DNA from 2 places in the Microbulbifer magnicolonia genome. Region 2 is predicted to be linked to the other one. Evidence: riboswitches for the same ligand, from Rfam matches in the RefSeq annotation. Region 2 holds a riboswitch; the other holds the start of a gene.
The links. A riboswitch is a leader RNA that binds a small molecule or an ion and turns the genes downstream of it on or off. The one in region 2 is predicted to bind thiamine pyrophosphate.
Positions count from the first base shown of each region.

Region 1: linked by a shared signal. The riboswitch ahead of RRF64_RS12730 (TonB-dependent receptor) and the one ahead of thiC (phosphomethylpyrimidine synthase ThiC) in region 2 are both predicted to bind thiamine pyrophosphate.

Region 1 is NZ_JAYEFD010000002.1:769,811-785,814, reverse strand. It holds gene RRF64_RS12730 (TonB-dependent receptor) at 1-1,967, opposite strand, end outside; TPP riboswitch at 2,027-2,128, opposite strand; gene RRF64_RS12725 (alkaline phosphatase) at 2,332-3,957, opposite strand; gene RRF64_RS12720 (gamma-butyrobetaine hydroxylase family protein) at 4,089-4,466, opposite strand; gene hslU (ATP-dependent protease ATPase subunit HslU) at 4,575-5,897, opposite strand; gene hslV (ATP-dependent protease subunit HslV) at 6,059-6,598, opposite strand; gene RRF64_RS12705 (DUF2798 domain-containing protein) at 6,712-6,951, shown strand; gene RRF64_RS12700 (SPOR domain-containing protein) at 6,981-7,568, opposite strand; gene RRF64_RS12695 (primosomal protein N') at 7,675-9,888, opposite strand; gene RRF64_RS12690 (hypothetical protein) at 10,041-10,616, shown strand; gene RRF64_RS12685 (winged helix-turn-helix domain-containing protein) at 10,613-10,909, shown strand; gene rpmE (50S ribosomal protein L31) at 11,069-11,281, shown strand; gene RRF64_RS12675 (thermonuclease family protein) at 11,389-12,168, shown strand; gene RRF64_RS12670 (malic enzyme-like NAD(P)-binding protein) at 12,292-13,545, shown strand; gene RRF64_RS12665 (hypothetical protein) at 13,680-14,150, shown strand; gene gshA (glutamate--cysteine ligase) at 14,297-15,880, shown strand; gene RRF64_RS12655 (acyl carrier protein phosphodiesterase) at 15,974-16,004, shown strand, end outside.
Region 2 is NZ_JAYEFD010000001.1:620-16,623, reverse strand. It holds gene RRF64_RS00070 (acetoacetate--CoA ligase) at 196-2,169, opposite strand; gene RRF64_RS00065 (LysR family transcriptional regulator) at 2,381-3,301, shown strand; partial or broken gene RRF64_RS00060 (phytoene desaturase family protein) at 3,288-4,877, opposite strand; gene RRF64_RS00055 (Dps family protein) at 5,048-5,518, opposite strand; gene RRF64_RS00050 (Vgb family protein) at 5,675-6,694, opposite strand; gene RRF64_RS00045 (c-type cytochrome) at 6,717-6,965, opposite strand; gene RRF64_RS00040 (HesA/MoeB/ThiF family protein) at 7,107-7,862, opposite strand; gene thiE (thiamine phosphate synthase) at 7,866-9,395, opposite strand; gene RRF64_RS00030 (thiazole synthase) at 9,405-10,211, opposite strand; gene thiS (sulfur carrier protein ThiS) at 10,214-10,414, opposite strand; gene thiO (glycine oxidase ThiO) at 10,414-11,472, opposite strand; gene thiC (phosphomethylpyrimidine synthase ThiC) at 11,610-13,535, opposite strand; TPP riboswitch at 13,634-13,732, opposite strand; gene safD (sulfoacetaldehyde dehydrogenase SafD) at 13,840-15,207, opposite strand; gene RRF64_RS00005 (sulfite exporter TauE/SafE family protein) at 15,218-15,970, opposite strand.

The sequences.
Region 1 (16,004 bases), on a different contig from region 2:
GCGGTGGATTTCTCGTCGTGGCTGTTGGAGAAATAGAAGGCGTCTTTGCCCTCCACTTCCAGGCGCAAAATCAGATTCGGCGTGAATGAGTATTCGGTGCCGGTGAAGAACTGGTAGTTGGGTGCATGGGCCAGGTCGCGGCCGTCGAGATCCACCGGTGCCAGTGCAATGCCATTCCAGTCGTCCCGCGCATCGACGTGGGACGTGCTGACAAAGTTTTCGAACTCTGCGTTCAGCCAGCCCGCGGACGCGAACAGGCGCAGGGATTCGCTGGCGAGATAGTTCAGCTCCACTTCCAGGCCGCTTGTGTTGCCGCCGGCGGCGTTGGTCAGATAGTCGTCGAAAGAGAAATCACTCGGGTCGAAGATCGACTGCTTGGCCTGTACGTCGCTGCGGTCCTGGTAGAAGGCCGCCAGTTGCGCCTGCAGGCGGTTCTCCAGCCAGGCACCTTTGAGGCCGAGTTCGTAATTGAGCATCTGCTCCGTGTCGAACTCAAACTGGTCGCGGCGGATGTCCGGGTTGCTGGCGGAAGCGGAGATGATACCGGCGTTGACGCCGCCCGCCTTGTAGCCGCGGGAGACGGTGCCGTAGACCAGCGTGTTGTCGCTGGTGCGGTATTCCAGTGTGACGTTGCCGCCCCACAGGTTTTCGTTCTTGTCCGCAGCCACCGCCAGCGAATCCGCATAGTCGGCATCGCGCTGCTCGAACCTGAGCCCGGTTACCAGCGCGAGCGCCGCGCTTATTTCGGTTCTTAGCTGGCCGTAAATTGCCGCGTTCTGTGTATCGAATTCACTGGTGAAGCGCTCATTTGGCTGAAGGCCCTGGTTGCGCTCCAGGTTCTCGCTTTCATCGCGGACGTAAACGCCGGCCACCCAGCTGCTGCGGCCGCTGAAAAGTTTGGAGGCTTCTGTCGACAGCAGGCGCAGGTCGGCGCTCAGGTTGTCTCTGTCGCGCAGATAGTTGTCGGTGGAGCTGTATTCGTAGGGGTGGAAGCCGACGTAGGTCCAGTCTTCGTCGTAGCCGTACTCGGTATCCGAGTTGGCTGCGCTCAGCGTGCTCTCCAGCGTGAACAGTTCACTGCCGGACCAGCGCGCGATCAGCGAGCCGGCCAGGGTTTCCTGGCGGTCCCAGCCCGGCTGGTCTGAGAGGGTTTCGCGGGTGTTGTAGAGCGAGAAGGCATCGTAGCCGTTGTCGGCTTCGAGATAGAGCGCGGCGAAATCCAGTTGCAGATCGTCGCTCGCCCGATAGCGCAGTTTGCCGCGCGCCACCGACTCGTCGACCTTGTTGGTGTCACTGCGATCGAGATGATAGTTGTCGATAAAGCCGTCGGACTGCTGGTTGCGCGCGGCGATGCGGTAGCTCAGCTTGTCGGTCAGCGCGCCGCTGCCGACCGCGGACAGGGTGCGGCCGTTGTACTCCGCCACTTCCGCGGAGACTTTGGCTAGCGGTTCGCCGGTGGGCGCTGCGCTGGTCATGCTGATCAGGCCGGCCAGCGCATTGGCGCCGTACAGGGTGCCCTGCGGGCCGCGCAGAATTTCTGCCTGCTCGATATCCAGCGTGCTGGCGGACAGGCCGAGGCCGGTGAAGTCGATGCCATCGATAATCAGGCCGACCGACGGATTGACCGGGTCGATAAACTGACTGCGCTCGCCAATACCGCGGATCTGCACAAACCGCCCGCGCGACGCGCCGGCGGCGAAGTTGACGTTGGGAGCCAGGTTCAGCAGCTGCTCCAGATTGCTGGCGCCGCGCGCATTGATCGCGGCTTTGTCCAGCACGCTGACGCTGGCGGGCAGGTCGAGCTGGCTGGTGTCGCGCAGCTCGCTGGTAACGGTGATTTCCTCCAGGCCGGTCAGGCCGGTGCTGCTCCGCTCGGCCGCCGCGGCGGTGCCGGCAGTTCCGCCGGACAGACAGACGGCCAGTCCGACGGACCAGGCAATCGGTTTTATTCTCGATGGGTGATTCATGGTTCTCTCTCAAGGGAAGCTGGAGTGAAAGAGACCCGGGGTGCGACGTGAGGAGGTTTTTTCGAGTACTGACCTATTCCTACGCCGGTATTAACCGGATCAGGTTCAAGGGTTTGCTCATGGAGCATCTCAGGCCTTAAAAACCACTTCATAACTACTGCGCGTGTGCCTGGCGGCGCCCAGCGGTGCTCGGCGTGCTCATGTACTTATGTACATTCCGCTGCCTGCGCTCCGGTGATCACCACCAGACACCCGCTCGCTACGTTATGAAATGGCTTTTTGCCACCCCTTAGGTGTTGCGGGCGAGATGATAGCAGAAGTTTTCTGCAGACGTTATGGAGGGCACTGTAGGAGCGGCGCCGCTTTATTCCAGCAATCCGCCGGCGCGGGCCATGACGTGGAACACGTAGTTCTGCTCGTGGGTGCCGCTGATCAGGTGCGCACCGGGCCCGCTGGCCCAGATACCCACATCCTCGCCGCCGTGGGATTCCGATGCCAGCGGCACCAGCGCCTCCTGGTGGAAGCCGGGACTGGTGGTGTCGACCTCAGTCAGGTCCCTGCGGCCGGCGTCGACCTTGTGACCGTAGCGCGCGTCCGCGTCCGTCTCATCGCCCAGCTCCGCATAACCGAAACCGTTGCCGTAGCCAATGGTGGTGTAGGGCAGGCCGTCCGCGGCCAGGCTCGGCGCCGTCTCCGGCTGGCCGCTGCCGTCGTTGGCCACCACCTTGCCGAGTATCGGATTGCCGCGGGTCGGGTAGCCGGCGATGGTCATCACGTGGCTGTGGTCGGCGGTGACCAGGATCAGCGTGTCCTCGGGATTAGTGCTGTCCATCGCCACCTGCACGGCCCTGGCGAACTCCACCGCGTCGCTGAGCGCGTTGTAGGCGCTGCCGGCGTGGTGGCCGTGGTCGATGCGGCCGCCCTCCACCAGCAGGAAGTAGCCATCTTCGTTCTTTTGCAGGAACTTCAGCCCCTTGGCGGTCATCTCGCTCAGCGACGGCTCGCCGGCCTTGTCGTTTCCGCGGTCCGCCTCGTAGTGCATATGGGAGGCGTTGAACAGGCCCAGCAGCTTGTCGGTGCCGGCGATATCCAGTGCGTCGAATCCGGCCCGGTCCTCGATATAGGCGGTCTTGATGGCGCCCGCGGCGTAGCGCTGCTGCCACTCCTCGACCAGGTTGCGGCCGTCCTCGCGCTTGCCCTTGTCGCCCTCGAGATCGGTGACGCTGTCGGGCAGGAAGGCGCGGCGGCCGCCGCCCATGATCAGGTCGATGCCGTCGCCGGCCTCCAGCGCCACCAGCTGTGCGGCGATATCGCGACAGCCCTGCGGCGCCTGGGATTCCCAGCCGCGCTCCGGCACCTTGGCGTAGGTAGACGCCGGCGTGGCGTGGGTGATGCGCGCGGTGCTGATAATGCCGCTGCTCTTGCCGCGCAGCTCTGCCAGCTCCAGCACCGTGGTCAGCGGCTTTTCCAGGCTCGCCGCACAATCGCCGCGCGCCACATCCTCGGCCACGCTGAGCACGCCGGCCTTGGTCTTTACGCCGGTGACCAGGGCGGTGGCAGTGCCGGCGGAATCCGGGGTCTGCTGGTTGGTGTTGTAGGTTTTGATCAGGCCGGCGAAGGGCATCTTCTCGAAGCTGAGCTGGTATTCCTCGCCGTCGAGTCCCTGCCGCTGGCCGGCCAGGATGCGCGCGGCGGTGACGGTGGAGATGCCCATGCCGTCGCCGACAAACAGGATGATATTTTTGGCCGCGCCACGCGTGTTGTTGATCGGGCGCCGTCTGGCGGACTCGACCGCCTGCCGGCCGTCGCTGAACCAGGCGCTGTCACGCTGGTGGGGGGAGAGGGCGGATCTATTTGTTGAGGGTGTTGTTGAGTTTGCGCTGATGGTGGTTTCAGTGACGGCCTCGCCCGGCGATGCCTCACCCTTGTTGCACGCGGCGACCATCGAGGCGACAGACACCGCCAGTGCCAGACTTGCGAACTTTACCATTCCCCCTCCCGAATAATGCTTTGCGCCCGCCGTGCCGCGGACGGACATCAAGCTATACAAAAACTAAAAGTAAAAAAGAAAAAATATCGCGGCGATTTTACGACGGCATTGTTACAAAAACGTGCGCTCGTTCAGCCGATGATTTTCACCGCGCTCTCATCCGGATCGCGGCTCTTGCCCGCCGCGCGCAGGCGCCGCAGATAGTCATCCCAGTTGGATGGGTAATTTTCGCCGAGCTCGCGCAGGTATTCCCAGGTATAGATGCCGGTGTCGTGGCCATCGTCGAAGTTTATTTTCAGCGCGTAGCGCCCGGCGGCCTCGACCTTATCAATGCCCACATGCATTTTCCCGCTGACCAGCACCGGCTCTGCTCCGCCGTGGCCGCGCACCTCGGCGCTGGGGGAGAAGACGCGCAGGTACTCCGCCGGCAGCGTGAATTCGGCATCGGCGAATACGATCTGCAGGCTTTTCTCTGCACGGCTCAGTCGGATTTTTTGCGGCGCTGCCACAGACGGGACTCTCCAATTGATGTGGAAGCCTGCCCTGCAGGCGATTTACCCGGCACCGGGTAATCGCGCGCGGGCTTCGCTCCCACAATATCTACCGGATGCCGGGGTTCACAGGATAAAGCGGGACAGATCTTCGTCCCGAGCCAGCTCACCGAGGTGGCTGTCTACATAACTGCCGTCGATGGTCACCTTCTTGTCGCCGTCGCCGGCGTCGAAGGAAATCTCCTCCAGCAGCCGCTCCAGCACCGTGTGCAGGCGGCGCGCGCCGATATTCTCGGTGCGCTCATTGACCTCGAAGGCGACCTCGGCGATGCGGCGGATGCCGTCCTCGGTAAATTCCAGCTGCAGGCCCTCGGTGGCCAGCAGGGCCTTCTGCTGCTCGGTCAGCGACGCCGACGGCTCGGTGAGAATGCGCTGGAAATCGCCGGATGTGAGGGAGTCCAGCTCGACGCGAATCGGCAGCCGGCCCTGCAGCTCCGGAATCAGGTCCGACGGCTTCGACAGGTGGAAGGCGCCGGAGGCGATGAACAGGATATGGTCCGTCTTGATCATGCCGTACTTGGTGGTGACGGTGCTGCCCTCGATCAGCGGCAGCAGGTCGCGCTGCACGCCCTCGCGGGACACGTCGGCGCCGCCGGTCTCCTGGCGCTTGGCCACCTTGTCGATCTCGTCGAGAAACACGATGCCGTTTTCCTCGGCGGCGCGGATAGCGCGGGACTTCACGTCCTCGTCGTTGACCAGCTTGGCCGCCTCCTCATTGGTGAGCTGCTTCAGGGCCTGCTTGACGGTGAGCTTGCGCTTCTTGGTCTTGCCCTGGGACATATTCGAGAAGAGGCCCTGCAGTTGATTGGTCATCTCCTCCATGCCGGGCGGCGCCATGATCTCCACCCCCATGGGGGCGGCGGCCATGTCGATCTCGATTTCCTTGTCGTCCAGCTGGCCCTCGCGCAGCTTCTTGCGGAACAGCTGGCGGGTGCTGGAATCCCTGTCGCCGGGCTCGGTGGAGCGCGCCGGCGGCAGCAGCGCGTCGAGGATGCGCTCCTCGGCGGCGTCCATGGCCCGCTGCTGCACGCCTTCCATGGCTTTCTCGCGCTCGAGCTTTACTGCCATCTCCACCAGGTCGCGCACGATGGATTCGACATCGCGGCCGACATAGCCGACCTCGGTGAACTTGGTCGCCTCGACCTTGATAAAGGGCGCGCCGGCCAGCTTGGCCAGGCGGCGCGCGATCTCGGTCTTGCCGACCCCGGTGGGACCGATCATCAGGATATTCTTCGGGGTGATTTCCGCACGCAGCTCCTCGCTCACCTGCATGCGCCGCCAGCGGTTGCGCAGCGCAATGGCCACGGCGCGCTTGGCGTCCTGCTGGCCGACGATATGGCGGTCGAGTTCGTGGACGATTTCGCGGGGGGTCATCTGGGATTCGGACATAGGAGTTCTCGGTTTAAGTGCGGTGGCGGCCGGTCACCGGGGCAAGGGTTTCGGAATCGCTGTAAATACATCCCTGTACGCTCCGGCGGCGACATCCCTGCGCCGACGGTTCCGAAACCCTTGCCCCGGCGCCCGACCTTCACATCGGGCCTGTGCGCTTTCTAGTAGCTCAGTTCTTCGATGGTGTGATTCTGGTTGGTGTAGACGCAGATATCGCCGGCGATCTTTAGGCCCTGCTCGACGATGGTGCGCGCGTCCATATCCGTGTTGTCCAGCAGCGCGCGGGCGGCGGACTGGGCGAAGGGGCCGCCGGAGCCGATGGCGATCAGGTCGTCCTCCGGCTGGATCACGTCGCCGTTGCCGGTGATGATCAGGCTGGCGGTGGCGTCGGCCACCGCCAGCAGCGCCTCCAGCCGGCGCAGGGCGCGGTCGGTGCGCCAGTCCTTGGCCAGCTCCACCGCGGCGCGGGTCAGCTGGCCGCCATGGGCCTCCAGCTTGGCTTCGAAGCGCTCGAACAGGGTGAAGGCGTCGGCGGTGCCGCCGGCGAAACCGGCGATGACCTTGTTGTCGTGCAGGCGGCGCACCTTGCGCGCATTGCCCTTCATGATGGTGTTGCCCATGGAGACCTGGCCGTCGCCGCCGATCACGACTTTGCCGTTGCGGCGGCAGGAGAGAATGGTGGTTCCGCGATACTGTTCCACTGGGGGCCTCTTACAGGGGAATTCGGTTGAGAGTCAATAAGTGAGGTCGGCGGGGCGGAATTTCAACCGAGGTGGCTATAATGCGCGCTGCTGTATCTTCGCGGAGTATTCCCTTGGCCTCCCTGTCCTCGCGCCACTACACCCTGGTATTCGCCCTGATCATGTCCTGCCTGATGTCGCTGCTGATGTCCGGCGTGATCACCTTCATCAACACCGGCCTGGACGCCGGCTTCCCGCTGCGCTGGCTGCGCGCCTGGCTGGTGGCCTGGGTGGTGGCGTTTCCTCTGGTGTCATTCATCGCGCCACTCGCCCACCGGCTGACGCGCAGATTCGTGCAGGCGAAAGAGCTTTAACCTTAAGCAGAGGCTAGCCCGACAGGCGCTTAGGATTTGGCCGGGCGCTTGAGCACCAGCGGCATCAGCTTGTGATCCGCCAGCACTTCGCGCGCCTTGGCGACGCGCGAGCGGCTGGTGTAGGGGCCGACCAGTACGCGATGCCAGGTGCCGCGGCTGTCGGTGGCGGTCTCCACCTTCACGTCCAGGTTGGCCAGGGTCAGCTGGGCGCGCAGCCGCTCCGCCTCGGCCGCCTCGCGGAAGGAGGCCGCCTGCAGAATGTAGACCAGGGCGGGCTCAGCGGCGGGCGACTCCGCGGTTGCGCTCTTGCTGCCGGAGTCGCCGCCGGATGTGGCACTGTGCCGCGCCGGCTTGGCGGTTTTCGGCGGCGGTACCGACACCTCGTTTTCCTGCAGCAGGGTGTAGAAATCGAAGCGCGGTGCGTCGGGCTGCTCCTCCGCCTGCTTGGCCGGCGGCTGGCGCTTGGTGATGGCGGCGGGCTTGCCGTCCTCCTTGAGGCCGTGCAGGAAGATCAGGAAGACCACGAAGCCGCCGACGAAATTGCCCAGTACGAACCAGACCCAGGCGGGTTTGCCCGCGGAACTGCTGCTGCGGCGGCTGGCGTTGCGACGGCTCATGGAAGTCTCTTTCCTTTTTCTAATTCACTCTCTCGTCAGACGGAAATTGTAACGCCAATCGCCCCCTCCGCGGTGAGTCTGGCGCAAAATAGCGCGCACCCCGCCGCTACGACAGTTCCTGCGCATCCATATCCACCGCCCAGCGCAGGCGGCGGTTCCTGCTGCCCTCGGCCCACTGGCACAGGTGCGCCAGCAGCGGCTGCAGCTGCGCGCGTTTCTCGGCGGTGACCTGGACATAGAAGCGGAAGCGGCCGGACTTGCGCTCCAAGAGCGCGGGCACCGGGCCCAGGTATTGCAGCTCCGGCGAGGGCGGCGCCAGCGACTGCATGTATTCGCGCGCCGCCTGCAGGAATTCCTCCGCCCAGCGCGGCTCCTCGCACTCGGCGCGCACCAGCGCCATGGCGCGCAGCGGCGGCAGTTGCGCCACGGCGCGATCGCGCAGCAGCTGGCGGGCGAAGGCGCCGTAGCCCTTTTCCAGCAGCAGCTGCAGCAGCGGGTGTTCGGGGTAGCGGCTCTGCACCAGCACCCGGCCGGGGAGATCACCGCGGCCGGCGCGGCCGGCCACCTGTTCCAGCAATTGCCCGGTGCGCTCGGCGGCGCGGAAGTCGGCGCTGAAGAGCCCGCCGTCGGCGTCCTGGATCACCACCAGCGTCACCCGCGGCAGATGGTGGCCCTTGGCCAGCATCTGGGTGCCCAGTAACAGGCAGGGCTTGCCGTCGCGGGCCGGCGCCAGCAGATTGTCCAGGGCCTGCTTGCTGCTGGTGGTGTCGCGGTCGATACGAATCACCGGGAAGCCGGCGAAGCGCCGCGCGAGCAGCTCCTCGCTGCGCTCGGTGCCGCCGCCGAGGGCGGAGATCGAGCGGCTGTGGCACTGGGGACAGCTGTCCACCAGCGGGCGGCGGTAGTCGCAGTGGTGACAGCGCAGCTGGCGCTGACGCCGGTGCATGGTCAGCTTGCTGGAGCAGTGGGGGCAGTCGGCCAGCCAGCCGCAGTCGTCGCAGGCCAGCGCCGGCGCAAAGCCGCGCCGGTTGATAAACACCAGCGCCTGCTCGCCGCGGGCCAGGGTGTCGCCGATATGGCGCAGCACCTGCGGCGCGAAGCCCTCCTTCAGCGGCTGGCCCAGGGTAGGGACCAGACTTATCTGCGGCGGGCGCGCATTGCCGGCGCGCTGGCGTATACGCAGGTGCTGGTAGCGGCCGCTGAGTGCATTGTGCAGGCTCTCCAGCGACGGCGTGGCCGTGCCCAAAAGCACCGGCACCCCGGCATTGCGGCCCAGCACCACCGCCAGGTCGCGGGCCGAGTAGCGCACGCCGTCCTGCTGCTTGAAGGAGCCGTCGTGTTCCTCGTCGACGATCACCGCGCCGAGGCGCGGCAGCGGCGTCAGAATTGCCGAGCGGGTGCCGATGACGATATCCGCCTGGCCGGCGGCCGCGGACAGCCAGGCCTGGGCGCGCTCGCCCTCGGCGAGGCCCGAGTGCAGCGCGGCGATACTGCGATCGGGAAAGCGCGCCGCGATGCGGCGCAGCGTCTGCGGGGTCAGGCCGATTTCCGGTACTAACAATAGCGCCTGGCGCCCCTGAGTGAGTACCCGCTCCATCAGGCGCAGATAGACCTCGGTCTTGCCGCTGCCGGTGGTGCCCTCGAGCAGGGTCGCGGAGAAAGAATCCGTGCCGATGGCCGCCAGCACCTGTTGCTGCTCTTGATTCAGTTCCGGCGGCGGTGCTGGCTCGGCGGCGGGCAGCGGCGGCGGCACTGTGGGTCCGGCGACCCATTCGACCAGGCCGCGCTCCTGCAGCGCGCGCACGATGGTGCCGGTGTGGCCTTGAGCTTTCAGCTGGGTGCGACTCTGGCGGCCGCGCTGCAGCAGCAACTGCAGCAGTGCCTGCTGTTTCGGCGCCCGCGCCAGGGCCGACTCCGGCAGCCCCTTGCCCTCGACGGTCAGCTGCAGCCACTGCTCGGCCCAGTGGTCGGCCGGCCTGCCCTTGCGCAGCGCGGCGGGCAGGGCGGCGGCATAGATTTCGCCGACCGGGGCCTGGTAGTAGTCGGCGGCCCAGTGCAGGAATTCGCGACTGCGCCGGTCGAACAGCGGTTCGCGATCGATCTGTTCCAGCGCCGGCTTCAGCTGCGTGAGTGATGACTCACTGACCACATCTACCAGCACCGCGACCAGCTTGCGCCCGCCGAAAGGTACCCAGAAGCGCTGGCCCGGCGCCAGGCGGGACGGATCGACGCCCGCCGGGGGCAGGTAGTCAAACAGGCGCCGCAGCGGCACTGGCACCGCCAGCCGCAGGATCGAGCTTTGTTTGACCGACTGTTGCACCGCACCCCCTGTAATGTCGCAAATCGCGCTAGTGTACTGGCTGGCGCCGCAAGGTACACAGGTCGGCAACCTTCACTTGCCAACTCTACTTTTTAGAGTACTCTGTACATACTCTATCTTTCAGAGTGCTCTAAAACACAAGGGAAACGACCATGACGGATGTGGAAAAAATCAAAGAGAACCTGGATTACGTCAGCAGCGCCGTGCGCGCCGGCGACAGCCACGGCGGCATTCCGGCGCTCTACTTCATGTGGGGCGCACTGATCGCTATCGGTTTCGCGCTGCCGGACCTGGCCCCGCAGCTGGCGGCCCCCTACTGGCTGATTGCCGGCATCGGCGGCGGCCTGTTCAGCTGGTGGTGGGGGGCGCGCAACGCGCGCCGCCAGGGCGTCAACGACACGGCCCTCGGGCGCCGCTACGGCCTTCACTGGACCATCGCGGGTGTCGCCTTCCTGCTGTGCTTCCTGCCGCTGGCCGCGGGGCGCCTGCCGGCGGAAACCGGTGCGACCAACTTCCTGCTGGCGGCGGGCCTCGCCTACGCGCTGGCCGGCGTGCACCTGGAGCGACCGCTGCTCTACAGCGGCCTGCTGATGCTGGCTGCCTACGGCGTGCTTGTGCTGCTGTCGCCGCCCTACGCCTGGACGCTGACCGGTCTGGTGGCCGGCGCCGGCCTGGTGTGGGCGGGCCTGGGCCGCCGCGCGGCGCTGCGCGGAGGCTCGGTTCGATGAAGGCGCTGAGCGGCCTGGATCCGATACTGGAGCACCGGGTGCGCCTGGGTATCTGCGTGCTGCTGGCCAGGCATGAGGAAATCAGCTTCTCCCGCTTCAAGGAGCAGCTGCAGGTGACCGACGGCAATCTCGGCGCCCAGCTGCGGCGGCTGGAAGAGCAGGGCTATATCGGCCTGCGCCGGGATTTCGTCGAGCGCAAGCCGGTGACCTGGTACCGCCTGACCGCCGCGGGGCGGCAGGCACTGGACCGGCACCTGGACGCGCTGCGCCAGCTGATATCGGCAGCGGAGTGAACGATGCGGCGGCGCGCGGCCATTTGCGCTTGAACCGCCACGCTAATCTGATTAGTATGCGCCGACTTTTTACACAGCCCGGAACCATTCCGGTTCCTGCACCAATGACGACTCCGTGCCCGGCAGCAGATCGGGTGGCGGATTCGAAAAGAGGCAACCATGAAAACCGATATCCATCCGAATTACACCGACGTTACCGCTACCTGCTCCTGCGGCAACTCCATCAAGACCCGCTCCACCCTGGGCAAAGATCTGCAGCTCGACGTGTGCTCCCAGTGCCACCCGTTCTACACCGGCAAGCAGCGCGAAGCCAGCACCGGTGGCCGCGTGGATCGCTTCAAGAAGCGTTTCGGCAGCCGTATCGGCAAATAAGCCCGACCGGCGCTTCAGGCCGCGGCGCAGTGATTACCAAAGCGCCTGCGGCCCGCACAGAAAAGACACCCTGGGTTTCCCGCGGTGTCTTTTTTAATGCCCCGCTGTTGGCGCTTGTTTGTGCCCTGCTGGCGGCGCCGCCCGCCGCCGCCGACTGCGGCTATCGGCAGGCGGACGAACGGGCCGCGCTCGACCGGGTGCTGGATGGCGACACCCTGGTGCTGGGCGACGGCCGCCACCTGCGCCTGATCGGCGTCAATACACCGGAACTGGCCAGGCGCGGCCGGGCGGCGGAGCCGCTGGCGCGGGAGGCGCGGGACTTCAGCCGGCGCTTCCTGGCCGGCGGCGACCTGCACATCCTCTACGACCGCGACCGTCGCGATCGCCACGGGCGCACGCTGGGTCACGTTTACAACCACCGGGGCGAGAGCCTGGAAGCGGCGCTGCTGTCCGCCGGCCTCGCATTTCATATCGCCATAGCCCCCAATCTGACGCTGGCCGAGTGCCTGGCGCAACGGGAGGCGAGTGCGCGCCGGCGCGGTCGCGGTATCTGGGCGCCGGGCGTCTGGCCGGTGAAGCGCGCCGCGGATGTACAGCCGGGCGACGGCGGCTTTGTGCTGCTGCGCGGCACCGTGCGGGAGGTGGACCGCAACCGCTACCTGTGGCTGGAGCTGGACGGCCCGGTGGCCCTGCGCCTGCCGCTCGCCGAGGGCTCGCAACCGGGGGATTCTGGCCAGCTCAGCCGGCGCGATTGGCAAGGGGCGCAAATCGAAGTGAAAGGCTGGCTTGTGGACAGAGGCGCGAAATATACATCTCGGTTTCCGCAGCATAAGCGCTTTTTTATTTCGATCGACTCCGAATATTCGCTTGAATTTAGTAGAAATTAACGCGACCGCTCGATTTTTGCGCTTGTGACGACAAGGTGCGGTCGGTTATTCTCACGCCCCCCGCAGTAACCAGGGCGGAACCCGCAGAGGCTCCCCCGCTGTATTCGAGAGAAATTTTCCAAGATGACGGACTCATTGCGCCAGGCCGCGCTCGACTATCACGCGCTGCCGACCCCCGGCAAGCTGTCGGTAGAACTGACCACCCCCGCCCAGACCCAGGAACACCTGTCCCTGGCCTACAGCCCCGGGGTCGCCGAACCGGTGCGGGAGATCGCTAAGGATCCGGATGCCGCCTACCTGTATACCGGCAAGGGCAACCTGGTGGCGGTGATCTCCAATGGCAGCGCTATTCTCGGCCTCGGCAACCTGGGTCCGCTGGCGTCCAAGCCGGTGATGGAAGGCAAGTCGCTGCTGTTCAAGCGCTTCGCCAATATCAACTCGGTGGATATCGAGGTGGACGTCGACAGCCCGGAGCAGTTCATCCAGACGGTGGCCGCCATCGCCAACACTTTCGGCGGCATCAACCTCGAGGACATCAAGGCGCCCGAGTGCTTCCATATCGAAGAGGCGCTGATCGAGCGCTGCCCGGTACCAGTGTTCCACGACGACCAGCACGGCACGGCCATCGTCACCGTGGCCGGCATGCTGAATGCGCTGGAAATTCAGGGCAAGAAGATCGAAGACGTGCGCATGGTGTGCCTGGGTGCCGGCGCCGCCGCCACTGCCTGCTGCAAACTGATGCTGGCCGCCGGCGCCAAGAAGGAGCAGATCACCATGCTCGACAGCCGCGGCGTGATCCACTCCGGGCGCACCGATATCAACGCCTACAAGGGCGAATGGGCGCGGGACACCGAGATGCGCACGCTGGATGACGCCATCGAGGGCGCCGATGTCTTCCTCGGCGTGTCCGGCCCGGATCTGCTGTCCGCCGACCAGCTGCGGCGCATGGCGCCGAAGCCCGTTGTCTTCGCCTGCTCGAACCCGACCCCTGAGATCAGGCCGGAACTGGCCCACAGCGTGCGCGACGACCTGATCATGGCCACCGGCCGCTCGGACTACCCGAATCAGGTCAACAACGTGCTCTGCTTCCCGTTTATCTTCCGCGGCGCCCTCGACGTGCGCGCGACGCGCATCAACGAGGAGATGAAACTGGCCGCGATCGAGGCCGTCCGCAAGATCGCCCACGAGCCGGCGCCGGACTCGGTGCGCACAGGCTATGGCGGCGTGGAACTCAGTTTCGGTCCCGATTACATACTGCCCAAGCCCACCGACCCGCGCCTGCTGCCGATCGTCGCCGCGGCCGTGGCCCGCGCCGCGGTGGACAGTGGCTCGGCGCGGCTGCCCTATCCGGCGCACTACCCGCTGGCGGAGATCTAGCCGTTGCGGCGGCCGCTCCCGCGTCTTACCCCGCGGGAGCGGCCGCCGGTCGCGTCACCTGCACCCCTTCTTGAGCGACGGCCCCCCCGTCGCTACACTGCCCATCTGTTACAGCATTAAAGTTCTCCTACCGCATGAGTCACGTCTACGTGCTGACCAATCAGCACCAGCAGTTTCTGAGCAAAAGCAGCGAATGGATCGACGGCCGCGACGCCGGCCGCCTGTTTCGCAGCGAACACAAAGATGTCGCCATCAACCAGATGTTCGAAGCCAATACCCGCAATGTGAGCCTGCGCATCGAACTGCTGCAGTGCGCGCTGAACCCCAAGGGACAGCCGCAGATCCCGGAGGGAGCGCTGGGTGAGATGCAGCCGGTCGCGGATCTGGAAGACGCGCAGGGGGAACCGGAAATTCAGCCCGGCTCGCCGGAAGAGATGCCGCCGGAGAGCAATCCGGAAATAGTTCCGGAACAGGCCCCGGAAGTAGCGCCCGAGGAAGCCCCGGAAGTAACGCCCGAGGAACCGCCGGAAATCGAGCCGGAGCAGCCGGACGAAGCCGGAGCGGACGATGACGGTGCGCGAGCGGCGGTGCTTTCGGCCGGCTGATAACTCTCATCCGGTTGAAGACTGCATGCCGGTTGAGAATGGAGCCGCCGCCCCCATATCGCGCTCTTACCGGTCAAGGCGCGGCAATCCCGATAAGGTGTCGGTAGCCAATATAAGGTGCCGGCAGCCTATATGAGGAATTACGAGTGCCCATTTCCCACCTGGCCGCGCTGGCCCAGCCGCAAACGCTGCAACTGCTGAAGGGCATTCGCCGCGGCATCGAGAAGGAGAGCCTGCGGGTCACACCTGATGGCGCCCTGGCCCAGACACCGCACGGCCAGACACTGGGTTCGGCGCTGACCCACGACAGCATCACCACCGACTTTGCCGAGGCGCTGCTGGAGTTCATCACGCCGCCGGTAGCGACGCCGGAAGAGGCGCTGCAGATTCTCGACCGCATTCACCGCTACACCTACAGCCAGATCGGCGACGAGCGCCTGTGGGTCAACAGCATGCCCTGCCGTATCGGTACCGATGCGGACATCCCGGTGGCCCGCTACGGCAGCTCCCACAGCGGCACCATGAAGACCATCTACCGGCTGGGCCTGGGCCTGCGCTACGGCCGCGCGATGCAGACCATCGCCGGCATCCACTACAATTTTTCCGTATCCGATGACCTGTGGAAGTGGCTGCACGAGCACGAGGGCAGCAGCGAGGACCTGGGCGCATTCAAGACCCGGCGCTACTTCGACCTGATCCGCAATTTCCGCCGGCACTACTGGCTGCTGATCTACCTGTTCGGCGCCGCGCCGGCGGTGTGCGCCTCCTTTGTCGACGGGCGCGAACACGGCCTCGAGCCGTTCAATGGCGACGCGCGCAGCCTGCACGCCCCCTATGCGACTTCGCTGCGCATGGGCGACCTGGGCTACAACAGCGATGCGCAGCAGTCGCTGATCGTCTGCTACAACGACCTGCCCAGCTATCTCTCCACCCTCTGCGCGGCCATCAGCCGCCCCTACGGCCCCTATCACGCGCTGGGGGTCAAGGACGCCGACGGCAATTACCAGCAGCTGTCCACCGGTCTGCTGCAGATCGAAAACGAATTCTATTCGCCGATCCGGCCGAAAAACCCGGCCAAGATGGGCGAGACGGCGCTGTCGGCGCTGGCCAATCGCGGGGTGGAATATATCGAAGTGCGCTGCCTCGACCTGAACCCCTTTGCGCCGCTGGGCATAGACGCGCAGCAGATGCGCCTCCTCGACAGCTTCCTGCTGCACTGCCTGCTGCAGGACAGCCCCAAGACCGACGACGCCGACTACCGCGCGACCCAGGAGAACCAGAGCCGTATCGTCTACCGCGGCCGCGATCCGGAACTGCAGTTGATCCACAATGGCGGCGAGCTGAAGCTGACCGACTGGGCCGAGCGCCTGCTGCGCGAGATGGAACCCATCGCCGAGCTGCTCGACGGCGCCTGGGGCGGCGATGACTACCGCCGCGCGGTCGGCGTCCAGCGCGCTAAACTCAAGGGCGAATTGGCGACCCCGGCGGCACACATCCTCGCGGAGATGAAAGCGCGCGGGCAGAGTTTCTTTCAATGGGCCGCGGACAAGGCCGAGCAGCACCGCCAGTACTTCCTCGAGCGGCCACTGGATGCGGCCACGCAGCAGGAATTCGCCCGCCTGGCGGAGGCGTCGCTGCAGAAGCAGCGGCAGGTCGAGGACGCCGATACGGGCACTTTCGAGGATTTCCTCGGCCACTACTATGCGCAGTACATCTTCTGCCAGAGCTGATTACACTGTCCCGCGTAGGAGCCTGCCCTGCAGGCGACCTGCAACAGTGCGAGAAAAATCGCCTGCAGGGCAGGCTCCCACAGGTACAGCCGAATGAACTATCTGGCCCACCTGCTGCTGTCCG
Region 2 (16,004 bases):
GTCGCTACCGGGGCCAGCCTTGTGAGACCTTCACCGGCATGGATGCCGGTGCAGAGCCCCCATGGATGGGTTTACGGCGAGTCTCACAAGGCTGGCCCCGGTAGCGGCACCGCCAACAAAAGCGTTATGAACCTCGATGCACTGGCAGCAGGGCTCGCCTAAAGCTGCGTCCGAACGCTAGGTTCGCCCCAACAGTCAGTCTTCCGCCAGCTCCGGCAGTTTTTCGTACAGCTTCAGCGCCTCGGGGTTGGCCAGTGCCTCCTGGTTCTTGACCGGTTTGCCGTGCACCACATTGCGCACGGCCAGCTCGACGATTTTGCCGCTGATGGTGCGCGGAATATCCGCCACCTGAATCACCTTGGCCGGCACGTGGCGGGGCGTGGTGTTGGCGCGGATGGTGGAGCGGATCTTCTGGATCAAAGCGTCGTCCAGTTCTATGCCCTCCCGCAGGACCACAAACAGCACCACGCGCACATCGTCGTCCCAGTCCTGGCCGATACAGATACTGTCCAGCACCTCTTCCACCTTATCTACCTGGCGGTAGATCTCCGCCGTGCCGATGCGCACGCCGCCGGGGTTGAGCACGGCATCGGAGCGGCCGTAGATGATCACACCATCGTGCGCGGTGATCTCCGCATAGTCGCCGTGCGCCCAGACGCCGGGCCAGCTCTCGAAATAGGCGCCGCGGTATTTGGAGCCGTCCTCATCGTTCCAGAAGCCGATCGGCATGCAGGGGAAGGACTTGGCACATACCAACTCGCCCTTCTCGCCGATTACCGCCTGGCCGTCGTCGTTCCACACCTCCACCGCCAGTCCCAGTCCGCGGCACTGCAGTTCGCCCGCGTAGACCGGCAGCGTCGGGTTGCCCAGCGCGAAACAGGAAATGATGTCGGTGCCACCGGAGATAGAGGACAGGCAGACGTCTGCCTTGATGTCCCGGTAGACATAGCGGAAGCCCTCGTGGGCCAGCGGTGAGCCGGTGGACAGCACCGCGCGCAGTTTCTCCAGCTTGTGGCTCTCGCGCGGCTTGCGGCCGGACTTTTCCAGTGCGGCGATATACTTGGCGCTGGTGCCGAAGACGCTGATGTTCTCCTCGTCGGCCATGTCCCAGAGACTCTCCGCCGCCGGGTAAAAGGGCGAGCCGTCGAACAGCACCAGGGTGGCACCACAGGCGAGGCCGCTCACCAGCCAGTTCCACATCATCCATCCGCAGGTGGTGAAGTAGAACATGGTGTCGTCCCGCTTCAGGTCGCAGTGCAGGCGGTGTTCTTTCAGGTGCTGTAAAAGGGTGCCGCCGACACCGTGCACTATGCATTTCGGCACGCCGGTGGTGCCGGAGGAGTACATGATATAGAGCGGGTGATTGAAATCCGTCTGCACGAAAGTGAGCGCCCGCTCGGGCGCCGCGGCAGCAAAATGGTCCAGCGTCACCGCGCGGTCGATATCCGCTGCCGCAGCGGCGGTCTCGTCGGCGCTGCGCGCCACCGGCACCACCACCAGCTTCTCAATGGAATCGATGCGCGCGACGATTTCGCGCAGGCGCGGCAGCGAGTCGATGGTCTTGCCGTTATAGAAATACCCCTCACAGGCGAAGAGCACCTTCGGCGCCACCTGGCCGAAGCGATCGAAAACGCCGTTGATGCCGAAATCCGGTGAACAGGAAGTCCAGATGGCGCCGAGGCTGGAAGTCGCCAGCATGGCCACGACGGTGTCGATGATATTGGGCATAAAGCCGGCCACCCGATCGCCCTGCGCCACGCCCTGCGCCGCCAGCGCGGCCGCCAGGCGCTCCACGCGGTGGTAGAGATCGGCGTAGCTGAGTTCGCGGCGACCGCCGTTTTCCAGGCGCTCGACCAGCGCAATGCGGTCGTCGCGGTAGCGCAGCAGGTTCTCGGCGAAGTTCAGCTTCGCCTCCGGGAACCACTCGGCACCGGGCATGACGTCCCTGCCCAGCACCTTGTCGCCGCGCTCGCTGGCGATCACTTCACCGAAGTCCCACAGGGTGCGCCAGAAGTCCTCGCGCCGGTCCACGGACCACTGGTGCAGTTCGCCGTAGTCCGCCAGATCCAGGCCGAACCGTTCGTTGACCAGGCGGCGAAACTGATCCATCTGGGTGGCGGCAATGGCTTCCGGACTGGGCTGCCACAGGGGCTGGGCGTTGTTGCTCATCTGACTGACCTTATCTACTCGTTTTTCTCAAGGTGAATAGTTTCAATAGTTGACCATTATTCGGCCGCTCGCGATTCGGGCAATCATGCCTTGGTCTGACAGTTAAGACTATTTTAAACTTTCTTATATTTATTAAATTTTATTTAATCGACCTGTTTCCTCCACCTGGGGCACTGTACCGTCCATAACTCTATTGAATGAGTGATTTTCATTGTCTGCCACTATCAAGCAACTGAGAGCCTTTACCACCGTGGCCCGCACGCGCAGCCTGGCCGAGGCCAGCGCCCAGCTGCATATCTCCCAGCCCGCACTGTCCGTGGCCATCCGCAATCTGGAGAGCGCCGCCGGCGGACCGCTGTTCAGCCGCGACGGCCGCCAGCTGGTTCTGACGCCGGAGGGCCGCGAGTTCCTCGCCCGCGCCGAGCAGCTGCTGAACAGCTGGGACCAGTCCCTCGAGGCGATCCAGCAGCGCTTCCGGCTGCAGCACGGCCAGTTGTCCCTGGCGGTGATCCCGGCCTTCGCCCTGAACCGCCTGCCGGCGCTGCTGGCGGAATTCCACCGCCACCACCCGCAGATCAATATCGCGCTGGAGGACATCGTGATGGAGCGCGTAGTCCGCGCGGTGCAGGAGGGACGTGCGGAGCTGGGGATCAGTTTCCGCCCGGATGACCTGGAGGGCCTGGAGTTCATGCCTTTCGACCGCGATCGATTTGTCGCCGTGGTTCCCCCGGATCACCGTCTGGCGAGCAGGAAATCACTGCGCTGGAGCGATCTGGCCACGGCGCCCTTTATCGCCATGAACCGCGGTTCCGCGGTGCGTCGCTGGACCGATCAGGCTTTCGCCGGATGCGGCAGGAAGGTGCGGCTGCAATGCGAGGCGAATCAGCTCAGCACCATCGGCCAGCTGGTAAAGGTGGGGATCGGTGTCAGTGCGGTGCCGAGCCTGTGTGAGCCGCAAATGCGCGACTACGGACTCAGCTGCCTGCCGCTGACCGCGCCCGTCGTCGGGCAGGAGGTTGGCGTATTGGTGAAAGGCCGAGGCGGGCTTTCCGCGCCCGCCAGGGCATTCCTTTCGCTGTTGGAACCAGGGGCCTGGTCCCGGGCTGACTCCCCCGCGCTCAGCGGTCCTTGAGTATCTCCCGCGCCGCGTTGTGGCCGGGCACGCCGGTAACGCCGCCGCCTGGGTGGGTGCCGGAGCCGCAGATGTAGAGTCCGGCAATGGGCGTGCGGTAATCGGCGTTACCCATGAACGGCCGGTTGCACCAGAGCTGGTCCAGTCCGAGCGCCCCGTGGAATATATCGCCGCCCATCAGGCCGAACTTGCGCTCGAGGTCCAGTGGCGAGTGAATCTGCCGGGCGATCACCGAATCCTTGAAATTCGGCGCATAGCGCGCGACGGTTTCGATAATGGTGTCCGCCGCCGCTTCACGGTGCTGGTCCCAACTGGTTCCATCGCGGAACTGCGGGGCAAACTGCTGGCAGAACAGGCTCGCCACATGCTGCCCGGGCGGCGCCAGCGAATCGTCCACCGTGGAAGGGATCAGAATCTCGACGATGGGCTCCCGCGACCAGCCGAATTGTTTGGCGTCCAGATAGGCCTGTTCCAGGTATTGCATGGTCGGGCCGATCACGATGCCCGACTGGTGATGCTGCTGCAGATTGGTGCCCGGGCGGCAGGTGAAATCCGGCAGCTCCGAAAGCGCCACATTCAAGCGGAAAGTGCCGGAGCCCACCTTAAAGCCGCGCACACGGCGCCGGAACTCGTCGCTCAGATGCTGCGCATCGACCAGCTTCGAGTAGAGCAGCTTGGGGCCGACATTAGCGATCACCTTGTCGCCGACGAGGCGCTCGCCGTTGGCCAGGCGCACCCCGATGGCCCGACCCTGCTCCACCAGCACTTCCTCCACCTCGGCATCGGTGCGCACTTCCACGCCCAGGCGCTGGGCCTCCTTCAACATGGCCTGGGTAATGGCCCCCATGCCGCCGATGGCGTGTCCCCAGGCGCCTTTCTCGCCGTTTACCTCACCAAACACATGGTGCAGCAAGACATAGGCGGATCCCGGCGTACTCGGTGCACCGTAGTTGCCGACGACGGAATCGAAGGCAAAGGCCGCTTTCACATGATCGTTTTCAAACCAGGCGTCCAGCACGTCGGCAGCGCTCTTGGTGAACAGGTCCAGCGCATCGCGCCGCTGGGTCATGGTCAGTTTTTTCGCGCGTAGACCGAAGCTGCCTGCGCGCACCAGATCGGCCAGCCCGCCGCCGACATTGGGTGGCGTGCGCAGCAGTTCCGCGCGCAATATATCCGCCACGTTCTCGAGCATCGCGTAGAAGTCGGGCAGCGCCGCGGCGTCCGCCTTGGAAAAGCGCGCAATCTCCGCCTGGGTCCCGGCGAAATCGCGGTGAAAGGACAGGCTCTCGCGGTCCGAGAGCGGGAAAAAGTTCGACTGGGGCCGCAATTTCACCCGCAAGCCGTGATCGTGCAGATTCAGGTCTTCGATGATTTTCGGATTCAGCAGACTGACGGTGTAACTCGCGACGGAGTTGCGGAATCCGGGGTGGAACTCTTCGGTAACCGCGGCGCCACCGACGATGGAACGCCGTTCCAGGATGGTGACTTTCCTGCCCGCCCGGGCCAGGTAACAGGCACAGACCAGGCCATTGTGGCCGCCGCCGATAATGATGTTGTGGGACATGGGATTCTTATTATGTGAGACTTCTTGGCTGCCTTGGCGGCAGGTGAAGGCAGTAGAATATAAGCGCCGCGGCGTTGAAACAAGTGCCGCGCAAGGGAGATGTCAGCCGCTTGAGCGGCGCTCCCGGCGCCGCTCGGTCAGTTCCGTTTCCAGGGGGCGGTCCGCCCCGCTATCTGGACCCACTATCTGGATGTAGCCCGCAGCATCCAGGCAGTTTTCTCATGAACCCGCATGCGGTCGGAGACCAGGGCCACGGTGGACTCGTCCTCGCCCTGCTGGGCCGCCTTCAGAACATCGCGGCAGGTCTTTACCACCTGCTCGTGACCGCGGGTGAGGATTTTCACCATTTCTTCGGCCGGCGGAATCTCGGCGACTTCCTTGATAGAACTGAGCTGAACGAATGCCTGGTAAGTGCCGGGTGCGTACACCCCCAGCGTACGAATGCGCTCGGCGATATCATCCACCGCCTCCGCGAGCTCGGTATACTGCTCTTCAAACATCAGATGCAACTCGCGAAACAGCGGACCGGTCACATTCCAGTGAAAATTATGCGTCTGCAGGTAGAGCGTGTAGCTGTCCGCCAGCAGGTGTTTGAGTCCAGCGGCTACCTTTTCCCGATCCTTCTCGCCAATGCCGATATCAATCTTGCTCATAATTAACCTCATCCCTTTGCATTAATAAAAATTACTGAAATCAGATGATTCCCTGAAGACTAGAATAAGCGCATAAAAATTCATTAAAAATTTATTTACAAAATAGAGGACATAAAAAAATTCAATCGAGAGCTGCCACTGGCACCATGCAACGGCTCATTTTCTGGGAGTTCCCTGCGCCAGGTAGCCGGTATCGACCCCAAACCAGAAGCTGCCGTCCTCGCTGTTGAAATACATATGCCGCACATTGCCGCCGCTCGGCACCGTGCTCTCGCTGATAAATTTCTCCCGCGCGAGGTCAAATGCCAGAATACGATTCGGGATGACGCCGGTATTGGCGATCCAGAGGCGTCCTTTGTCGTCCTGTGCCGTACCGTAAGGGCGCGGTGTTTCTCCGGGAAGCTGCCACTCGGTGAACTTGCCGGTGTCCGGAACATAGCGCCCCAGGTAGCCGCCCGGGTAATCCACATACCAGATATTGCCGGCACCATCGATCTCCAGCCGGCGTGGACGGGCATCGGCCCGCGGCAGTTCAATTTCCGTCACGGCCATTGTCTGCGGATCCACCCTGGCCAGTTTGTTGGTGCCGAACAGCGCGATCCAGGGCCGGTCCTGCGCATCCACTTTTATGCCATAGGGCCGGGCATCGGCAGTCTGCGGCTCGGCGATGCGCACCGCTCCGCTATCGACATTCAACAGGCCGATCCGATTACTGTTTTGCGCGGTGAACCAGATATTACCTGCACTGTTGAAGACCAGGGTATGGGGATCGTCCACGCCTTCCGGCATCGCGTAGCGACGAATATCGCCGTTTTTCGGGTTCATGCGACCGATATGGGCGTTCCGATTGCCGGCATACCAGATGTGATCTTGATCATCGACGATCAGGTTGTGCGGGTGCGTTCCGGGCGGGACCGAAAACTGCTTAAAGATGCCACTGAGCGGGGCAAAGCGACCGATATAGTTACCGGCCTGGCCGCAGAACCAGACATCGTCGCTTCCGTCCACATGGGGATCGCGGGGGCGCCCTTCCCAGGGTACTTTCCATTCGTTCAGCGCCAGCAGGTCTGGAAGAGCGTCATTCTGCGCCACTGCGCCGGAGGAAAAAATCAGAAACGGGGGAAATAGCAGAAGGGGGGCAATCGCGAGATGGTACAGCTTGGAAATAGTACGCATTGGCTGGCTCCACTGTTGTCCTTTACTCCGGTTCTGACTGAACGCCAGCCATGTAGCGAATCAGGGCCTCATATTGGCCCTCGCTGCAGTCAAAGCATAGACCGCGAGGCGGCATAGCCCGATAGCCGTTCACCGCGTTGGCCACCAGGGTATCCAGTCCCTTGGCCATGCGCGGCGCCCAGGCGGCCGTGTCGCCAGTGCGGGGAGCGCCATTGATGCCGCTTTCGTGGCAGCTGTAGCAGCTGCGCCGATAAACGTCTCTGATCGCCACAGCACTCAGGGGCTCATTGCCTGCGCCCGATGGCGTGGCAGTGGCTGATTTCTGCGCCGGCCCTTCGGGCGAACACCCGGGCAACGCCAGTGCTGCCAGCAGTGCCCACGGCAGCAAAGTCACTTTTATTGACGGCATTTTTTATTTTGTACAACTGCAAACCGGACAGTCATTATCACTCTGCAATTGCAGTGATCGCAACTCCAGGGTTTCCGCCTCGAACAGATGCAATTTGCCGACACTCGGCACTGGCAGTCCTAGTAAGTACTTGATGGCCTCCAGCGCCTGCATGCTGCCGATCACGCCGAGGGCGGGGCCAATCACCCCGGCGGTGGCACAGCTCTGCGCTTCCCGCTGCTGTCGCGGCGGGAACAGGCAGGCGTAGCAGGGCGATGGGGCGGCGGAGAAGTCGAAACTGATGAGTTGTCCGGAAAAGCCGCGCACCGACGCCATGATGGCCGCCCTCCCCGTCTCCCGGCAGACGCGGTTTATGACGTGGCGGATTTCCAGGTTATCCGTGCAGTCGAGCACCAGGTCGACATCCGTTATCCGGTCCCGCAACCAGGATTCATCGGCCATACGTGGGTGTGCGTGCACGCGGATCTCCGGGTTCGCCGCGGCGAGCTGCTGCGCGGCTACCTGCGCCTTGGCTTTGTCGCGGTGATTGGTCTTATACAGGATCTGCCGCTGCAGATTGGATATCTCTATGCGGTCGCCGTCGACCAGATCCAATGTGCCGATGCCGGCCGCGGCCAGGTAAAGTGCCGCAGGGCTACCGAGGCCGCCTAGACCGATGATCATCACGCGGGCCGCCGCCAGCCTCTGCTGCCCCTGCTCGCCGACCTGCGGCAACAGTATCTGGCGACTGTAGCGCTGCAGTTCCTTTCCGCTCAGCATAATTCAGCCTTTAAACAGTCTCTGATACTCACCGACCGCCCGCACGTAATCGTCGGCCCGGGTAATCGCGCTGACCACGGCAATACCGCCCACTCCGGTCTCCGCCACGGCTGGCGCGCGCTCCAGGCTGATACCGCCGATGGCCACCAGCGGATAGCCCGGCAGCAGCGCGACCATACGCGCGAGCTTTTTCGTTCCCTGCAATTGGTCACTCATATCCTTGGTGTCAGTGGCGAAGATAGCACCAATGGCCAGGTAACTGGCGCGGTAACGGTAGGCGCGCAGCAGTTCGTAAAAGCCATGTGTACTGATTCCCAGTTTCAGACCCGCGCGTTTGATCGCCGCCAGGTCGGCAGTTTGCAGGTCTTCCTGCCCCAGATGCACGCCGTAAGCGCCGCAGTCGATGGCCAGCTGCCAGTAATCGTTGATAAACAGTCGCAGCCCATATTTCCGGCCGATAGTCACTGCCTGCGCTATCTGCGCGCGGAGTTCCGTGCGGGGGTGCTTGATCCGCAGTTGCAGCGTGCGCACGCCCAGTTCGGCCAGTTTTTCCAGCCACTCGACCGAATCTACCACAGGATAGAGCCCGAGCGAGCGAGAGTCCGGCTCGGGGAAGCCCTGCGTATACACGCTGGCATCTACACCGCCGAAACAGCCGTAGATTTCACCGCGTTTTTCACCGGGCACCAGAACCTCGGGGTAATCATGCAGTTCGGTCGGCCAGCCGCAGTGCCCGACCGGCCCGGAGCCGCTGCCAATCCGGTCGGACTGGCCGAGACGCAGCCCGCGCTGCACGTAGGCTTTCGCCACCACGCAGGCATCCCGCAGCGGGTAGCCCAACGCCAGGCAGGCGGCGATGGCCGAAGACAGGCTGCAGCCGGTGCCGTGATCGTTACCAGTCGCCACTTTCTTGCCGATAAACCAGTCGGCACTTTGACCATCCCACAGCAGATCGGCGATTTCGCCGGCAACCAGCTCACCGTGGCCACCGGTTACCAGTACCGCGCCACTGCCGCTCTCCCGCAGTTGCTGTGCCGCACTGATGATCTCCCCCGCATCGCTTACCGATGCGCGCGCCAGCCACTCGAGCTCGTGCAGATTCGGGGTGATCAGCGTACACAGCGGGAACAGCTCCCGGATAACCGCTTCCCCGATATTGCTCTCAGTTAGCGCGGCGCCGCTGCTGGCCACGGCGACGGGGTCGTAGACAATGGGTATTTGCTTAACCTGCAAAAGTACACGCAGGAACCTGACCACTGCCGTAACCTGTTCCGTATTGGCCAGCAGCCCTATTTTGATCGCCGAGGGAAACAGATCGCGCTGCAATGCTTCCAGTTGGGAGGTCAGTACATCCACAGGTACCGCATTAATAGCGGCCACTTCCACGGTATTCTGCGCGGTATTCGCGGTAATTGCGGTGCAGCCATGGCAGCCGAGATCGGCAAACGTCAGCAGGTCTGCCTGAATGCCGGCGCCGCCGCCGGCATCACTGCCGGCGATGGACCAGACTATCGGTCTTGTACCTTCCAGCATATAAATCGCTTATTCCTGCAGGGTCTCGTGGCCCTGCTGCCAGAAGGGCATATCCAGCGTGGGGGTACTGGGACTGGCGGTCTGGCGCTTGAGCATCAGTCCCGCATTGAAGGCACTGCGCCCGGACTCGACGCCCAGCTTGAATGCCTGTGCCATCAACACTGGATCCCGAGCCCTGGCGATGGCGGTATTCAGCAGCACTGCATCGAAGCCCATTTCCATCGCTTCCGCCGCCTGCGACGGAGCACCGATACCGGCATCGATGATCAGGGGAGTCGTCGGCAGGCGCTCGCGCAGCGCCTGCAGGTTGTATCTGTTCAACAGCCCCTGGCCGGTGCCTATGGGCGCCCCCCAGGGCATCAGCACTTCACAGCCCACGTCGAGCAGCTTGCGGCACACGACCAGGTCGTCGGTGCAGTAGGGCAACACCTTGAAGCCGCGCTTGACCAGCTCCCGCGCCGCTTCGACCAAACCGTAAGGATCCGGCTGCAGGTTGTAGTCATCACCGATGACTTCCAGCTTGAGCCAGTCGATCTGGAAGATTTCCCGCGACATTTCCGCCAGCGCGATCACTTCCCGCGGCGTCTTGCAGCCGGCCGTATTCGGCAGCAGCTGGCAGCCCGACTCACGAATATAGTCCCACAGCATCCTGCCCTGCTGCTGTTCCGGGCTCTGTCGACGCAGGGAGAGTGTGATGATTTCGGCCGCGGACGCCTGCACCGACGCGCGCATGATTGCCGGGGATGGATACAGCGCAGTGCCGACTAGCAAACGACTGCTGAAGTTCTTGCCGTATAAGCTCAGCTGATCGCTCATATTCAACCGCCCACTACCGGCGCCACCACGTCCAGGGTGTCGCCGTCACCGATCTCTGTGTGCAAATAATCTGTCCGCGCGACGAAATCGCCATTCAGAGCCACGGCAAACGTGTCGCCGCTGTAACCGAGTTTCCGCAGGAGACTGCCGAGATCGGTGGGGCACTCGATCGTCTGGAACCGGCCGTTGACCAAGATCTGCATTATGCCACCTGTAAAACTTGTTCTGTTACCAGCTTCTCTACCCGCTCCGCCAGCGCCGGCGCCAGCAGATAGCCGTGCCGGTAGAGGCCGTTGACGCGCACCAAGCCCCGTTCGCTGTGGATAAGGGGCATGTTGTCCATGGTCGCCGGGCGGCAATTGACCCGGGACTCCACGATGCGCGCCTCGGCAAATGCCGGGTGCAGTGAGTAGAGCGCCGAGCAGAGCTCCATGGCCGAGCGCACCGAGATGGGCGACATATCCTCGCTTTCGATTTCAGTCGCGCCGATCACGATGCGGCCGTCGCCGCGCGGTACCGCGTAGAGCTGGTAGCGCGGGTGCAGCAGCCGCACCGGGCGCTGCAGCGACACCTCGCGGGTCTCGACCACCAGCATTTCACCGCGCACACCGCGCAGACCGCCGACCTGAGCCCTGGCGCCCAGGCCGCGGCAGTCGATCACACAGTCGAACCGCATACTGCGCTCCTGGCTTTCCACCCGGTAGCTGCCGCACTCCACCGGCGTCCGCTCTTCCAAACTGACGCCCTGTTGGCGCAATACGCTGAGCAACACCGGCAGCAGGCGGCGGTTGTCGATATCCCCCTCGGCGCGCAGATAGAGGCCCTGCTCGAAATTTTCCAGGGCCGGCTCCAGTTGCTGCAGCTGTGCGGCGTTGAGTGATTGCACATGGAGCCCAATATCGCCATCCAGCTTGCCGGCCAGCTCGCGCTGGAATTGCAGCAGCTCGCTCTTGTCCTGTCCGTGCGCCACCAACAAACTGCCGGCGTTACGGAATGCCACCGAGCGCCCGCTTAGCGCCTCGAGCTCTTCCGCCCAGTCGGACCAGAGGGCCAGGCTCCGTGTACCCAGCTCGTAGATTTCCCGCTGGCTGTGCACCAGTTCCGACAGCGGCGAGATCATGCCGGCGGCGGTCCAGCAGGCACCGCTGGGCGTCGACAGATCCCGCGCTTCGAACAGAGTGATAGCCAGTCCCTGCAGGGACAGCCGCCAGGCCAAAAGGCGGCCCATCAGGCCGCCGCCGGCTATTGCGATTCGAGGCATCTGGTTATTTGCCATTGAGCGTCTCTATAGCATTCCGCATTCATGAGGCGCGCCCCTGCGCCTCACCCGCTTCGCGGGCAGCCTTCGGCTGTGCAAATCTGCTCCCGGCAGATTTGTCCGCATTCCGCATTCAAGTGTCAGCCCTTGTGGTACAGCTCGCTCCCCATATCCCTGAACTTGATCGCCATTTCCTCCATGCCCTTCTCCGCTTCCTGCTTGGCGGCCTCTAGCTGTTTGGAATAGTCGCGCACATCCTGGGTAATCTTCATCGAGCAGAACTTCGGGCCGCACATCGAGCAGAAGTGCGCCAACTTGCCGGATTCCTTGGGCAGCGTCTCGTCGTGGTAGGCGCGCGCGCGCTCCGGATCCAGCCCCAGGTTGAACTGATCCTCCCAGCGGAACTCGAAACGCGCCTTGGACAGGGCGTCGTCCCTCATTTGCGCCCTTGGATGCCCCTTGGCCAGGTCCGCTGCATGGGCGGCGATCTTGTAGGCCATCAGGCCCTCTTTCACATCTTCCTTGTTGGGCAGCCCCAGGTGCTCTTTCGGGGTTACGTAACACAACATCGCACAACCATAGGTGCCGATCAGGGCGGCGCCGATACCGGAAGTGATATGGTCGTAACCCGGGGCGATATCTGTAGTAAGAGGGCCGAGCGTATAGAAGGGCGCGCCGTGACAGTGCTTCAGTTGCTCGTCCATATTCTCTTTGATCCTGTGGATCGCCACATGCCCCGGGCCCTCGATCATGGTCTGGACGTCGTGCTCCCAGGCGATCCAGGTCAACTCGCCCAGGGTGTGCAGCTCGCCGAACTGGGCCTCATCGTTGGCATCGGCGATGGAACCCGGACGCAGACCGTCGCCGAGGCTGAAGCTCACATCGTAGGCCTTCATAATCTCGCAGATTTCCTCGAAGTGGGTGTAGAGGAAATTCTCCCTGTGGTGGGCGAGGCACCACTTGGCCATGATGGAACCGCCGCGGGACACGATCCCCGTCACCCGCTTTGCAGTCAGCGGCACATAGCGCAGCAGCACGCCAGCATGGATGGTGAAGTAGTCGACACCCTGCTCGGCCTGTTCGATCAACGTATCGCGGAACACTTCCCAGGTGAGTTCCTCGGCGATGCCGTCGACTTTCTCCAGTGCCTGGTAAATAGGTACAGTGCCGATCGGCACTGGCGAATTGCGCAATATCCACTCGCGGGTCTCGTGAATGTTCGCACCGGTAGACAGGTCCATCACCGTGTCCGCGCCCCACCTGGTCGCCCATACCAGCTTTTCCACCTCTTCTTCGATCGAAGAGGTCAATGCCGAGTTGCCGATGTTGGCGTTTACCTTACACAGGAAATTGCGACCGATAATCATCGGTTCCAATTCCGGGTGATTGATATTGGCCGGAATAATTGCACGCCCCTCGGCGACCTCCCGGCGCACAAATTCCGGGGTGATCTGCTCCGGGATGTAGATGCCTTCGCGGGCCTTCCGGCACTGGGATTCCGTCAATACATCGGTGACTTTTGCGCGCCCCATGTTTTCGCGCACGGCAATAAATTCCATTTCCGGGGTGATGATGCCGCGGCGCGCGTAGTGCATCTGCGATACATTCCGGCCTGACTTGGCGCGGCGCGGCGATGGCAGGTTTTCAAAGCGGATATGATCCAGGCCCTGGTCGGCCATGCGCTGCTGGCTGTAGGCAGCCTGGCGGGAGGTAAGTTGCTCGGTGTCTCCGCGCGCTTCTATCCATGCGCAGCGCAGCCTCGGCAGACCCTCGCGCACATGGACTTTGTAGTCCGGATCGGAATAGGGACCGGCAGTGTCGTAGACCCGCAGTGGTGAATTGGGCTCAAGCTGCGGACTCTTCTCGTCACCGCCGACGACGCTGTCGCCGAGACAGATTTCTCGCACACCCACGCGAATATCCGGCGTCTCGCCCTGCAGGTAGACCTTGCGGGAGCTGGGAAAAGGCTGCGCAGTAAGGTTATTCAGGAAGTCCCTGGCGGAATCGCGGCTGGCCGCACGGGAGGATTTTGCGGTGTGTTTGGCTTGGTCGGTGATATCGGACATGCCTACCCCTGTGGCTTGCGGATAAATGGCGCCGCAGAGCCAAGGGCAGGCAGATAGAGAAAAGCCGCGCAACTTACTATTGTTTTACATAGCGTATAGCGACTTCAGATCTTGTTCCCTACGCGGGGGTTACCCCGATCAGGTTCAACGGATCTCGCGACAGCGATCTCAGCCCACAGGCACTCCGACAAGTAGTGCCGGAGTATAGTTGAAGGTCACCGTTGTGAACAGGAAGCCGTAGTGGCGTTTACGGCGCCAAACGTGAAACTTGTCGCAACTTTTAAATGAGTAGCTGGATGAGCAGTTAGATGACCAGGGTCTTCTGATAGCTCATCTCGCGAACCGCGTAGCGCACCCCCTCACGCCCGACACCGCTCTCCTTCACTCCTCCAAAGGGGAAGTGTTCGGCGCGAAATCCGGGCCCGTCGTTCACCGCGAGCAGTCCCACGTCGAGCTGATTGAACAGCTGTTTGGCCAATGCCAGATTTTGGGTAAAGACCCCTGCCTGCAAGCCAAATGGAGAGTTATTCACCAGGGCCACCAGCTCCCCAACGGTGTCGAAGGCACGCAACGGCATTACCGGACCAAAGGTTTCCTCTGCCACCAGCTCCGCATCGTCCGGGACATTATCGAGAATGGTAGGCCAGATGATATTGCCATCGCGCCGATTGCCGAACAGAACCCGCGCACCGGCGGTGACGGCCGCGCGAATACGCTGCTCCACTTCATCCGCTGCAGCCTTGTGGATCAGCGGCCCGACGAAGGTATCATCCTCTGTCGGATCACCGATTTTCAGCTTTGCCGTCGCCGCCACCAGCTTCTCAGTAAACACCTCGTAGACATCCCGGTGTATAAACAGGCGCTTGGCCGCGGTACAGCGCTGACCCGCGGTAGCGAAGCGCTGGTTGATCGCCGCGCTGACCGCCGCATCCAGATCGCCATCTTGCATTACGATCAGCGGATCATTGCCGCCGAGTTCAAACAGCAGCCTTTTGTACCCTGCCCGCATGGCGATGGCGTCGGCCGCGGCAGTGCCGCCGGTAAAGTTGATGGCATCTACCTGCGGATGCGCCACCGCATAACCCGTCGCGTCCACGTCCGGAATCAGCATCTGCAGCACTGAGCGGTCCATACCCGCCGCATAGCAGAGTTCAACCAGCAATTCCGCGGAGCGCTTATTCTGCGGGCCCGGCTTAAACAGAATGGTATTGCCGGCCGCAAAGGCGGGACCTATCTTGTGCACGGCGATATTGATCGGAAAATTGAACGGGGTAATGCAAAGTACGGTCCCCAGCGGCCTCCACAGCACGACGCCGATCTTCTCACGCTGCGGAGGAAATGCGTCGGAATCCAGTGCCTCGCCGCTGATCGCACGCGCCTCCATAGCGCTCGCCATCGCGGTATTGTAGGCCCGGTCGATCTCTACGCGACTGTCACTGATGGTCTTGCCCGCTTCCTCGGTGATCAGCCCAGCCAGCTCTTCCTTGCGCTCCAGCAGCAATTGCGCCAGGCGCAACAGTATATTTGAACGCTCAAAGGCGGGCGTCGCCTGCTGAGTTTTCCGGCCCTCGACCAAGAGCGCAATTGCGCTCTCGACCTGGTCGCGGCTGGCAAAATCGTATTCCTCGATCAGCGCGCCGTTATAGGGATTAAGAATTTGGTAATCAGCCATTTCGCTCACCTTATTGCGCCGTGATCAGCTGGTAAACGATCCGAATACCGGCCACCAGCAACGCCACTTTCATCAAATTGAAAAACAACTCACTGTTCAGCTTATTCAGCAGTGCTACCCCGATCCGGGTGCCGATTACTGCCGCCACGGTCAGTAGCAGTATCAAGCCCAGGTGATCCGAGAACGCAAAACCAAGAAAGATAAATGCCGGAATTTTGAGCGCATGACACCAGGCCTGCATCACCGACTTATTGGCCACTATTTCCTGCGGGCTCAGGTCCCTGCGTACGAAGAAGGCTGCCAGCAAAGGATCGACCGCGCCGGCCAAAATGCCGAGCGTGCCGGTAGCTATTCCTACCCAAAAATAATTGCGCGGTGCGAGGCGAATCTCCGGAAGTTTTTTGGGTTTGAAAACGGTATAAAAGATCAGCACCGCCAGTAGTGCCATCGGCAGCTGCTGCCAGCTCAGGCTAGCCAGCCCAACGGTCATAGCTCCCGCACCCAATGTGCAGCCGATAAAGAAAGGCCCGCAGAGGTCCCAGCGGATATGCTCGCGCACATAGAAGACTCGCGCGAGGTTATTCATCAGCTGCACGGCACCGTGGATGGGCACCAGCATGCGCAGAGGAATCGCCGTATTCAGCGCTGCAAACATCAGTATGCCACCGGCTCCACCGGTCACTGCGGAGATAAACGCACTGACGACACAGGCTATCAACAGCAGTGTCATAGTCAGATTGGAAATTTCCCCCAGCTCCGCCAAGGTAGGCCTCGTAGTTGTTGGATTTTTAGACGAT